Regions from separate parts of the Buttiauxella sp. S19-1 genome, predicted to be linked through region 2. Evidence: predicted binding sites of a transcription regulator. Region 2 holds the regulator's gene; the other holds the start of a gene.
The links. Region 2 encodes PurR, which represses purine synthesis genes. Its sites were predicted from a motif close to CANGCAAACGTTTGCNTG; they were not measured.
Positions count from the first base shown of each region.

Region 1: a site for PurR is predicted at 2,890-2,907, ahead of MES37_RS05410 (NCS2 family permease). Genes of this name have one in related genera too.

Region 1 covers NZ_JAHWLU010000014.1:5,337-9,714, reverse strand. Annotated here, with positions in the region: gene MES37_RS05435 (alpha/beta hydrolase family protein) at 1-364, shown strand, start outside; gene MES37_RS05430 (YjcB family protein) at 423-704, opposite strand; gene soxS (superoxide response transcriptional regulator SoxS) at 857-1,180, opposite strand; gene soxR (redox-sensitive transcriptional activator SoxR) at 1,252-1,707, shown strand; gene MES37_RS05415 (glutathione S-transferase family protein) at 2,005-2,667, shown strand; gene MES37_RS05410 (NCS2 family permease) at 3,047-4,378, shown strand, end outside.
Region 2 covers NZ_JAHWLU010000063.1:11,114-15,491, forward strand. Annotated here, with positions in the region: gene MES37_RS14540 (C40 family peptidase) at 1-273, shown strand, start outside; gene sodB (superoxide dismutase [Fe]) at 405-986, shown strand; gene cydH (cytochrome bd-I oxidase subunit CydH) at 1,040-1,132, opposite strand; gene purR (HTH-type transcriptional repressor PurR) at 1,425-2,450, shown strand; gene punR (DNA-binding transcriptional activator PunR) at 2,489-3,400, opposite strand; gene punC (purine nucleoside transporter PunC) at 3,516-4,378, shown strand, end outside.

The DNA of each region.
Region 1 (4,378 bases), on a different contig from region 2:
CTATACGATGTCAAAAGCAGCTTACGACCGCACGCCGTACACCGGTGCGATCCCGACGGATCTGCATATCCTGCTTCGCCCTGAAATGTACGATCCTCAGGCTTTAAAAGCGTCAGCTTTCGGGAAATTGCTCAGTCAGACCGAAGCCTACAAATGGGATTACCGTTCTGCGGTGCGCAATTATTATGGCGACGCGGATGAAGCCGTTCCGGTAGACGATGCGCGTATGGCAATGACTTATGCAGTGCAGAAGGGTGACTCGATGGTGAAGGCCATTTCCACTGGGGAAACCGATCATCGTGGTACGTTTGCGACAGCGGTGCCGGAATGGAAAAGCTGGTTTGATGGGTTGTCGAAGCAGTAAAACAGTTTGATTGCAGTGGTCAATATGAACTAGAGGGGGCTTTGCCCCCTCAATTTGATCAGGTCATCACCATCGGCCATTCAGGTGGGGTGTGGCTTGAGATCTCAATCATAATGTCTTTAAACGATTCCCAGATAACCGGGAAGTCGGCCAATGTCAGGCCCAATAAACCGGTCGCAAACCACAATGAAGCCGCGATGCCCAGGCCACTGCTGATCGCGGCTAAAAACGCGTAATCAGATTTGCGAAATTGAATATTCAACGTGCTGGCTAAAAACATCAAAACCGCACTGACTAAAGGCCAGCGCATTAGCAAAACGCTGGTTGTGATTGCCGCCATGAATCTGTGCCTCGGAACGAAAATGTAAGAGAATTCCTGTTTCACAGGATTTGTGAACTATATCACAATCGTTCTTTTAATAGCCACTTGAGCAGCACATTTTCTGTTCCGTTTTTTCGATGAACTCAGGTACAAATATTTAGCGGACAGCGTCAGGCGTGATGGCGATAGTCGGTTGGTGTGCGGTCAAACTCACGGCGGAAAACGCGTGAAAAAGTCTGCTGAGACACGTAACCGTAATCCATCGCGATATCGAAAATCGGGCGCTGAGTGTTGCGTAACTCTTTCGCCGCCATCAGTAGTCGGCGCTGACGAATGTATTCACCCAACGTCTGGCGTTTCACGGTACGGAACATCCTTTGTAGATACCATTTTGAATAACCAGATTTTTTTGCCACAGCGTCAATGCTCAGCGGCTGATCAATGTGATCGTCAATCCATTCAGTCAATGTTTGAATAATATCCTGGTGTGCCATAAACCATCCCCATAGCCGGATTTGTTGGCAGCGAGTATAATTCCTCAAGTTAACTTGAGGTAAAGAGCAAAATGGAAAAGAAATCACCGCGCTTTAAATCATTACTGAGTCCGGGCGAAGTGGCGAAGCGTAGCGGCGTCGCCGTGTCTGCGTTGCACTTCTATGAGAGCAAAGGATTAATCAAAAGCGTACGAAATAGCGGCAACCAACGGCGCTACACGCGTGATGTGCTGCGAAACGTGGCGATTATTAAGATTGCCCAGCGCATTGGTATTCCACTGGCGACGATTGGTGAAGAATTTGGTGTGCTGCCTGATGGGCATAAAATTAATAAAAACGACTGGAAAAAGATGTCGTCACAATGGCGTGAAGAGCTGGAGCGGCGCATTCATACATTAACCGCATTGCGGGATGAACTGGATGGCTGCATCGGTTGCGGCTGTTTATCGGGTGCCGATTGTCCATTGCGCAATCCTGGCGATAAACTCGGTGAGCAGGGGACGGGCGCGCGTCTTCTTGAGGATTAACACTGGCGTGAAGCGATGGAATGGCAGGCAAAACTAAAGCGCCCAACTTCGGCGCTTTAGTTTGTTCCCGGTCTTTGTCTTTCGATCTATCCCGCTTTTCGCAAGGAGGGTTTCCCCCGACATCAGCGTCCCTCAATCACACATTCTCAGGAGGTTCCGGATTGCGCTGACAACTTAATTGTAGATCCCTTCGGCCAGGTTTCAAGGTGATTTGCATCTTTTTTGTACAGTTCTAATACTTCACTTTTTGCTCATTTACCTATAGTTAACTCATCTTGTTAAACAGAAGGTTGACTCATGCTTATCGTCCATCACCTCAATAACTCCCGCTCGCAGCGTATTTTATGGATGCTTGAAGAACTGCAAGTGCCGTACCAGATTGTTCGCTATCAGCGCGAACCGACCATGCTGGCACCTGAGTCATTAAAATCTGTGCACCCGTTAGGGAAGTCGCCAGTGGTGGAAGATAACGGCAATATTCTCGCCGAGTCAGGGGCAATCATTGAATATCTGCAAGAAACCTACGATTTAGAAAGCCGCTTCAAACCGATTTCCAGCCAGGAAAAACTGCGTTATCGCTTTTGGCTGCATTACGCCGAAGGATCGTTAATGCCATTGCTAATGATGAAACTGGTTTTCGGTAGCCTGGGAAAAGAGCCTGTTCCGTGGTTACTGCGTCCGGTTGGTAATCTACTGGGGCAAGGTGTGCAAAAGGCCTATCTGAATAAACAGATTATGACCCATGCGCGTTATCTCGAAGATTCGCTACAAAAAAATCCGTGGTTTGCAGGCCAGGCGTTTAGTGCGGCAGATATACAGATGAGTTTCCCGGTTATCGCGCTGCTCTCTCGCGGCGGCATCAACGATTTACCCAATCTCCAGAATTGGCACAGTAAAGTGCAAATGCGCCCTGCCTGGCAGAGAGCAATTCAGCAAGGTGGGCCGTTCGACATCCCTTAATTCCTTCTATCGAAAAATCCTATGAGTCAGGAAAATATATAACCAGTATCTTGCATCATTGTTGCTAAATTGCGCATTGACGATAACGTTTGCGCATGAGGTGGCGATAATTTCGCCTGCTAACGCTTTTTTCCGCAAAAAGCGGCAAAGTTCGGTTGAAAATCCATGTAAGAAGGCCGGATAATCGTTTGCCTTAATTTTGACGCTCAGTTTGTATGCGCGGAGTTAAACGTTTGCTTTTTTTGTGACGCCCCTTTTTTGTCGCAAACGCAGCACAGGGATCAATTCGTATTCTTTAAGAATTTGAACGTTTAATTGGCAGCGGTCTGCCAACCACGCATACCAACGTAATCATAAAAATCTCAGGGGATTTTTCACTATGTCTAATCATTCTCCGCGTGCAACCGGCGGTCTCGATGCCTGGTTCAAAATATCTGCACGTGGCAGTACCGTTCGTCAGGAAGTGGTGGCGGGTTTAACCACTTTCCTCGCGATGGTGTACTCCGTGATCGTCGTGCCGGGCATGCTCGGTAAAGCAGGTTTCCCTCCTGCGGCGGTCTTTGTGGCAACTTGCCTGGTCGCCGGTGTTGGCTCTTTGGTGATGGGCCTGTGGGCAAACCTGCCGCTGGCCATTGGTTGCGCTATTTCACTGACTGCCTTTACCGCATTTAGCCTGGTATTAGGTCAACACATCAGTGTGCCTGTTGCTCTGGGTGCCGTTTTCCTGATGGGTGTGCTGTTCACCATCATCTCTGCAACCGGCATTCGTAGCTGGATTTTGCGTAACTTACCGATGGGTGTTGCGCATGGCACGGGTATTGGTATCGGCTTGTTCCTGCTGCTGATTGCAGCAAACGGAGTCGGCCTGGTTATCAAAAACCCGCTGGATGGCTTGCCCGTTGCACTGGGCCATTTCGCCAGCTTCCCGGTCATCATGTCTTTGATTGGCCTGGCGGTCATCATCGGTCTGGAAAAGCTGAAAGTCCCTGGCGGCATTCTGCTGACCATCATCGGTATTTCTATTTTTGGCCTGATTTTCGATCCAACCGTGCATTTCTCTGGCATCTTCGCGATGCCATCGCTGAAAGATGAAGCGGGCAATTCACTGATTGGTAGCCTGGATATTATGGGCGCGCTGAATCCAGTGGTGTTACCGAGCGTTCTGGCGTTGGTGATGACGGCGGTATTCGATGCAACCGGCACCATCCGTGCTGTCGCGGGCCAGGCAAATCTGCTGGATAAAGACGGTCAAATCATTGATGGCGGTAAAGCACTGACTACCGACTCCCTGAGCTCCGTGTTCTCAGGCCTGGTGGGTGCAGCGCCAGCGGCCGTTTACATCGAGTCTGCGGCAGGTACTGCGGCGGGCGGTAAAACCGGTCTGACAGCCATCACCGTCGGCGTGCTGTTCCTGCTGATTCTGTTCCTTTCTCCGCTCTCTTATCTGGTTCCTGCTTACGCCACCGCTCCGGCGCTGATGTATGTGGGTCTGCTGATGCTGAGCAACGTGGCAAAAATCGACTTCGCTGATTTCGTTGATGCCATGGCTGGCCTGATCACTGCGGTATTCATCGTGCTGACCTGTAACATCGTTACCGGCATCATGATTGGCTTTGCATCGCTGGTCATTGGCCGCGTTGTTTCTGGTGAATGGCGCAAGCTGAACATCGGTACCGTGGCTATTGCAATCGCCTTAGTCGCATTCTATGCA
Region 2 (4,378 bases):
AAGTTCCGTATTCCCCGCACTGCTAACGAAATGTATCACCTGCGTGATGCCTCTTCGGTGGATCGTGGTGAGCTGGAAACAGGTGACCTGGTATTCTTCCGTACACAAGGTCGCGGCACTGCGGATCACGTAGGCGTGTATGTAGGCAACGGTAAGTTCATTCAGTCTCCACGTTCTGGCAGGGATATCCAAATCACTTCCTTGAGCGAAGATTACTGGCAACGCCACTATGTTGGCGCTAAACGTGTCATGACCTCCAAAACCATTCGTTAAAAATTCGTCGAAAATCTGCGCCTGCCCTTCATTGGGCAGGCGTGTTCCTCTTTTGCTTACCCTTTCAATTTGTTACCCTAAACCCGCACTAAAAGTGTTGTCTAGATGTAAACAATAATAAGGAGTTAGCAATGTCGTTCGAACTACCTGCACTACCGTATGCAAAAGATGCTTTAGCACCGCATATCTCCGCCGAAACCCTGGAATACCATTACGGTAAACACCATCAAACCTATGTCACTAACCTGAATAATCTGGTTAAAGGCAGCGCGTTTGAGGGTAAAACCCTCGAAGAGATCGTTCGTACTTCCGAAGGTGGCGTATTTAACAACGCCGCTCAGGTCTGGAACCACACTTTCTACTGGAACTGCCTGGCACCAAATGCTGGCGGCGAGCCAACTGGCGAACTGCTGGAAGCCATCAATAAATCTTTTGGTAGCTTCGCTGAGTTCAAGCAGCAATTTACTGATGCTGCTATCAAGAACTTCGGTGCTGGCTGGACATGGCTGGTTAAACAGGAAGATGGCGCATTAGCGATTGTTTCTACCTCTAACGCTGGCACCCCACTGACGACTGCAGCTAAACCGCTGTTGACTGTGGATGTGTGGGAACATGCGTACTACATCGACTACCGCAATGCTCGTGCTGGCTACCTTGAGCATTTCTGGGCGCTGGTGAACTGGGCGTTTGTTGCGAAGAATTTAGCAGCTTAATGCAAAAGTAAATGGGCCGCGATTTGCGGCCCATCTTGATCAAAGCGTAAAAATCAGTGCAGTACGGCAGTTAGTGCGCCGAAAACAATCAAAGCCAAAACAATTACCGTCGTCGTGATTGAAAATTTCAAATCGGTGCTCATCATTAAACTCCTTTTATATCCATACAATCGATGTGTCAGGGTGATTTTCCCACAACCAGAGATAAAAATCCTCCAGGTTTTAATCTGATATCAATTTTCCCTCTTCCACTTTTCGCCTGGATAGGCCAAAATCCCTCGCTAATTTGTTGCGTATCGTCAATTCAATGCCCTCCTCCCGTTTTATGTCGCAATCCCGGCATACCTGCAACCATCATGTTGCCTGTGGAGTCAGCGTACGCAAACGTTTAACATAATAGCAATCAAGGGTTTACGATATAGCCCGGAGTGAATTTTAATGGCGACAATCAAGGACGTGGCGAAGCGCGCAAACGTTTCCACTACAACCGTATCACATGTGATTAACAAAACCCGTTTTGTGGCGGAAGAAACGCGCAATGCGGTGTGGGCAGCAATTAAAGAATTGCACTACTCGCCAAGCGCCGTAGCACGAAGCCTGAAAGTTAATCACACCAAAACGATTGGTCTGCTTGCCACTTCCAGTGAAGCACCCTATTTCGCCGAGATAATCGAAGCGGTGGAAAATAGCTGCTTTGAAAAAGGCTACACCCTGATTTTGGGCAACGCGCACAACAACTTTGAAAAGCAGCGCGCTTACTTATCGATGATGGCACAAAAGCGTGTCGATGGCCTGTTAGTGATGTGCTCTGAATATCCTGAATCATTGCTCACCATGCTTGAAGAGTACCGTCACATCCCTATGGTGGTGATGGACTGGGGCGAGGCTCGTGCCGATTTCACCGACTCCGTGGTCGATAACGCTTTCCACGGCGGTTATCTTGCTGGACGTTATTTGATTGAACGCGGCCACCGCGAAATTGGCGCCATTCCCGGGCAAATGGAACGTAACACCGGTGGCGGCCGCCATGCAGGCTTTATGAAAGCACTGGAAGAAGCGGGAATTTCCATTCCGGAAAACTGGATTGTTCAGGGTGACTTTGAACCTGAATCAGGTTACCGCGCCATGCAGCAGATCATCGGCCAGTCTCATCGCCCAACAGCGGTATTCTGTGGCGGCGACATTATGGCGATGGGTGCTATTTGCGCTGCTGATGAAATGGGGCTGCGCGTGCCGCAGGATATTTCCGTTATCGGTTACGACAACGTACGCAACGCGCGTTACTTCTCACCAGCATTGACCACCATCCACCAGCCGAAAGATTCGCTAGGGGAAACGGCGTTTAATATGCTGCTGGATAGAATCGTCAACAAACGCGAAGAGTCGCAGTCGATTGAGGTTCACCCGCGTCTGATTGAACGCCGCTCTGTGGCTGATGGCCCGTTTCGCGATTATCGCCGCTAAGTGTGTGTCGGATGTCGCGCAAGCGACATCCAGCAGACTTACAGCGGCTCCTGTAACCACTCCTGATTCATCGTGTCACTATCGCCTAAGTAATCCAACAGCCAGGCCAACGCTGGCGATGCATCGTTTTGCTGCCATGTCAGGCAACATGCCGCGTCAGGGAATGGATTATCCAGCGTTAATTCGCGCCATTTCCCTGAAGCAACCCACGGTTTGGCAATATGTAACGGCACCATGCCGATACACAACCCCGCGCTCAAGCAATCCGAACCGGACGCCCAATCAGGCACTACCACGCGGCGCTGGTTATCTAACAGCCAGGTAATTCGTTTTGGTAATGAACGCGAAGTATCTTCCAGAACTAGCGATGGCCAGGCACGCAGGTCATCATCGCTTAACGTCCCGTCGCACTGTGCCAGTGGGTGCGAGGAAGCCACCACGCAACGCCAGCTCAACGTTCCCATATCACGGAAGGCATAACGCCCCCCAACCGGAATCGCCTGAGTCGCGCCAATCGCCACTTCTACGCGTCCATCCGCCAGCGCATCCCACACGCCGTTGAACACTTCCTGAAAGATACGTAATTCGATATCAGGAAAATGGCGATAGAAATCCAGCACCAGTTGCCGCGTTCGCTCCGGTTTTACAATGTTATCAACTGCAATCGCCAGGTGACCGCGCCATCCATTGGCGATCTGTTGGCACTGTTGCCGTGTCGTCATCATTTTTTTGATAACAGAGCGGCCTTCTTTGAGAAAAAAGACGCCAGCAGGGGTTAATTCAACATCCCGATGACGACGTTCGAATAGCGGAACGGCTAACCAATCTTCGAGTTGCCGCACCGTATAACTAATGGCAGACGGAACGCGGTGCAACTCTTGTGCTGCACCGCTGAAGCTGCCATTGCGCGCTACCGCATCGATGACTTCCAGCGAGTATTCTGACCACATTTCTTTGCTCACAAATTTTTTGAACGCAACCTACAAATATTAGCGTTTCACAAGCGTAATTGCACTCCGTACACTCTCGCGGCGATTAACCTGCAAGATAAAACAAGAGAAAATTATGCAACCATCAAAAGGATTTCTTATCTGGCTGGCCGGATTAAGTGTGCTGGGGTTCCTCGCCACAGACATGTATCTGCCTGCTTTCGCTGCCATTCAGCAAGATTTACAGACCGACGCCTCTGCCGTCAGTGCCAGCCTGAGTCTGTTCCTTGCCGGCTTTGCGTTTGCCCAGTTGATGTGGGGTCCATTGTCAGACCACTTCGGTCGTAAACCGGTATTACTGGCGGGTTTGAGCCTGTTCGCCATCGGTTGTATTGGCATGCTGTGGGTTGAAAGCGCCACCGCGCTACTGGTACTGCGTTTTGTTCAGGCGGTTGGCGTCTGTTCTGCGGCCGTCAGTTGGCAAGCTTTGGTGACCGATTACTATCCGGCGAATCGCGCTAACCGTATTTTCGCCACCATTATGCCACTGGTTGGCTTGTCTCCGGCGTTGGCACCGCTGCTCGGTAGCTGGATTTTGACTCACTTTGACTGGCAGGCGATTTTCGCCACTCTGTTTGCCATCACGCTGGTGCTGATGATCCCGACTTTACGTCTGAAACCCCGCACTCAGCACCATCCGCAAACCGAAGATAATAAAGTCAGCTTTACCTCTTTGCTGCGCTCACGCGTGTACAGCGGGAACGTATTGATTTATGCCGCCTGCTCCGCCAGCTTCTTTGCCTGGCTGACCGGTTCGCCATTCATTCTTAACGATATGGGTTATAGCCCGGCGGTTATTGGCCTGAGTTATGTGCCGCAAACCATCGCCTTCTTGATTGGCGGCTACGGCTGCCGTAGCGCGCTGCAAAAATGGCAAGGCAAGCAAATGTTGCCATGGTTACTTGCGCTCTACACCCTGAGCATTTTCGGTACCTGGGG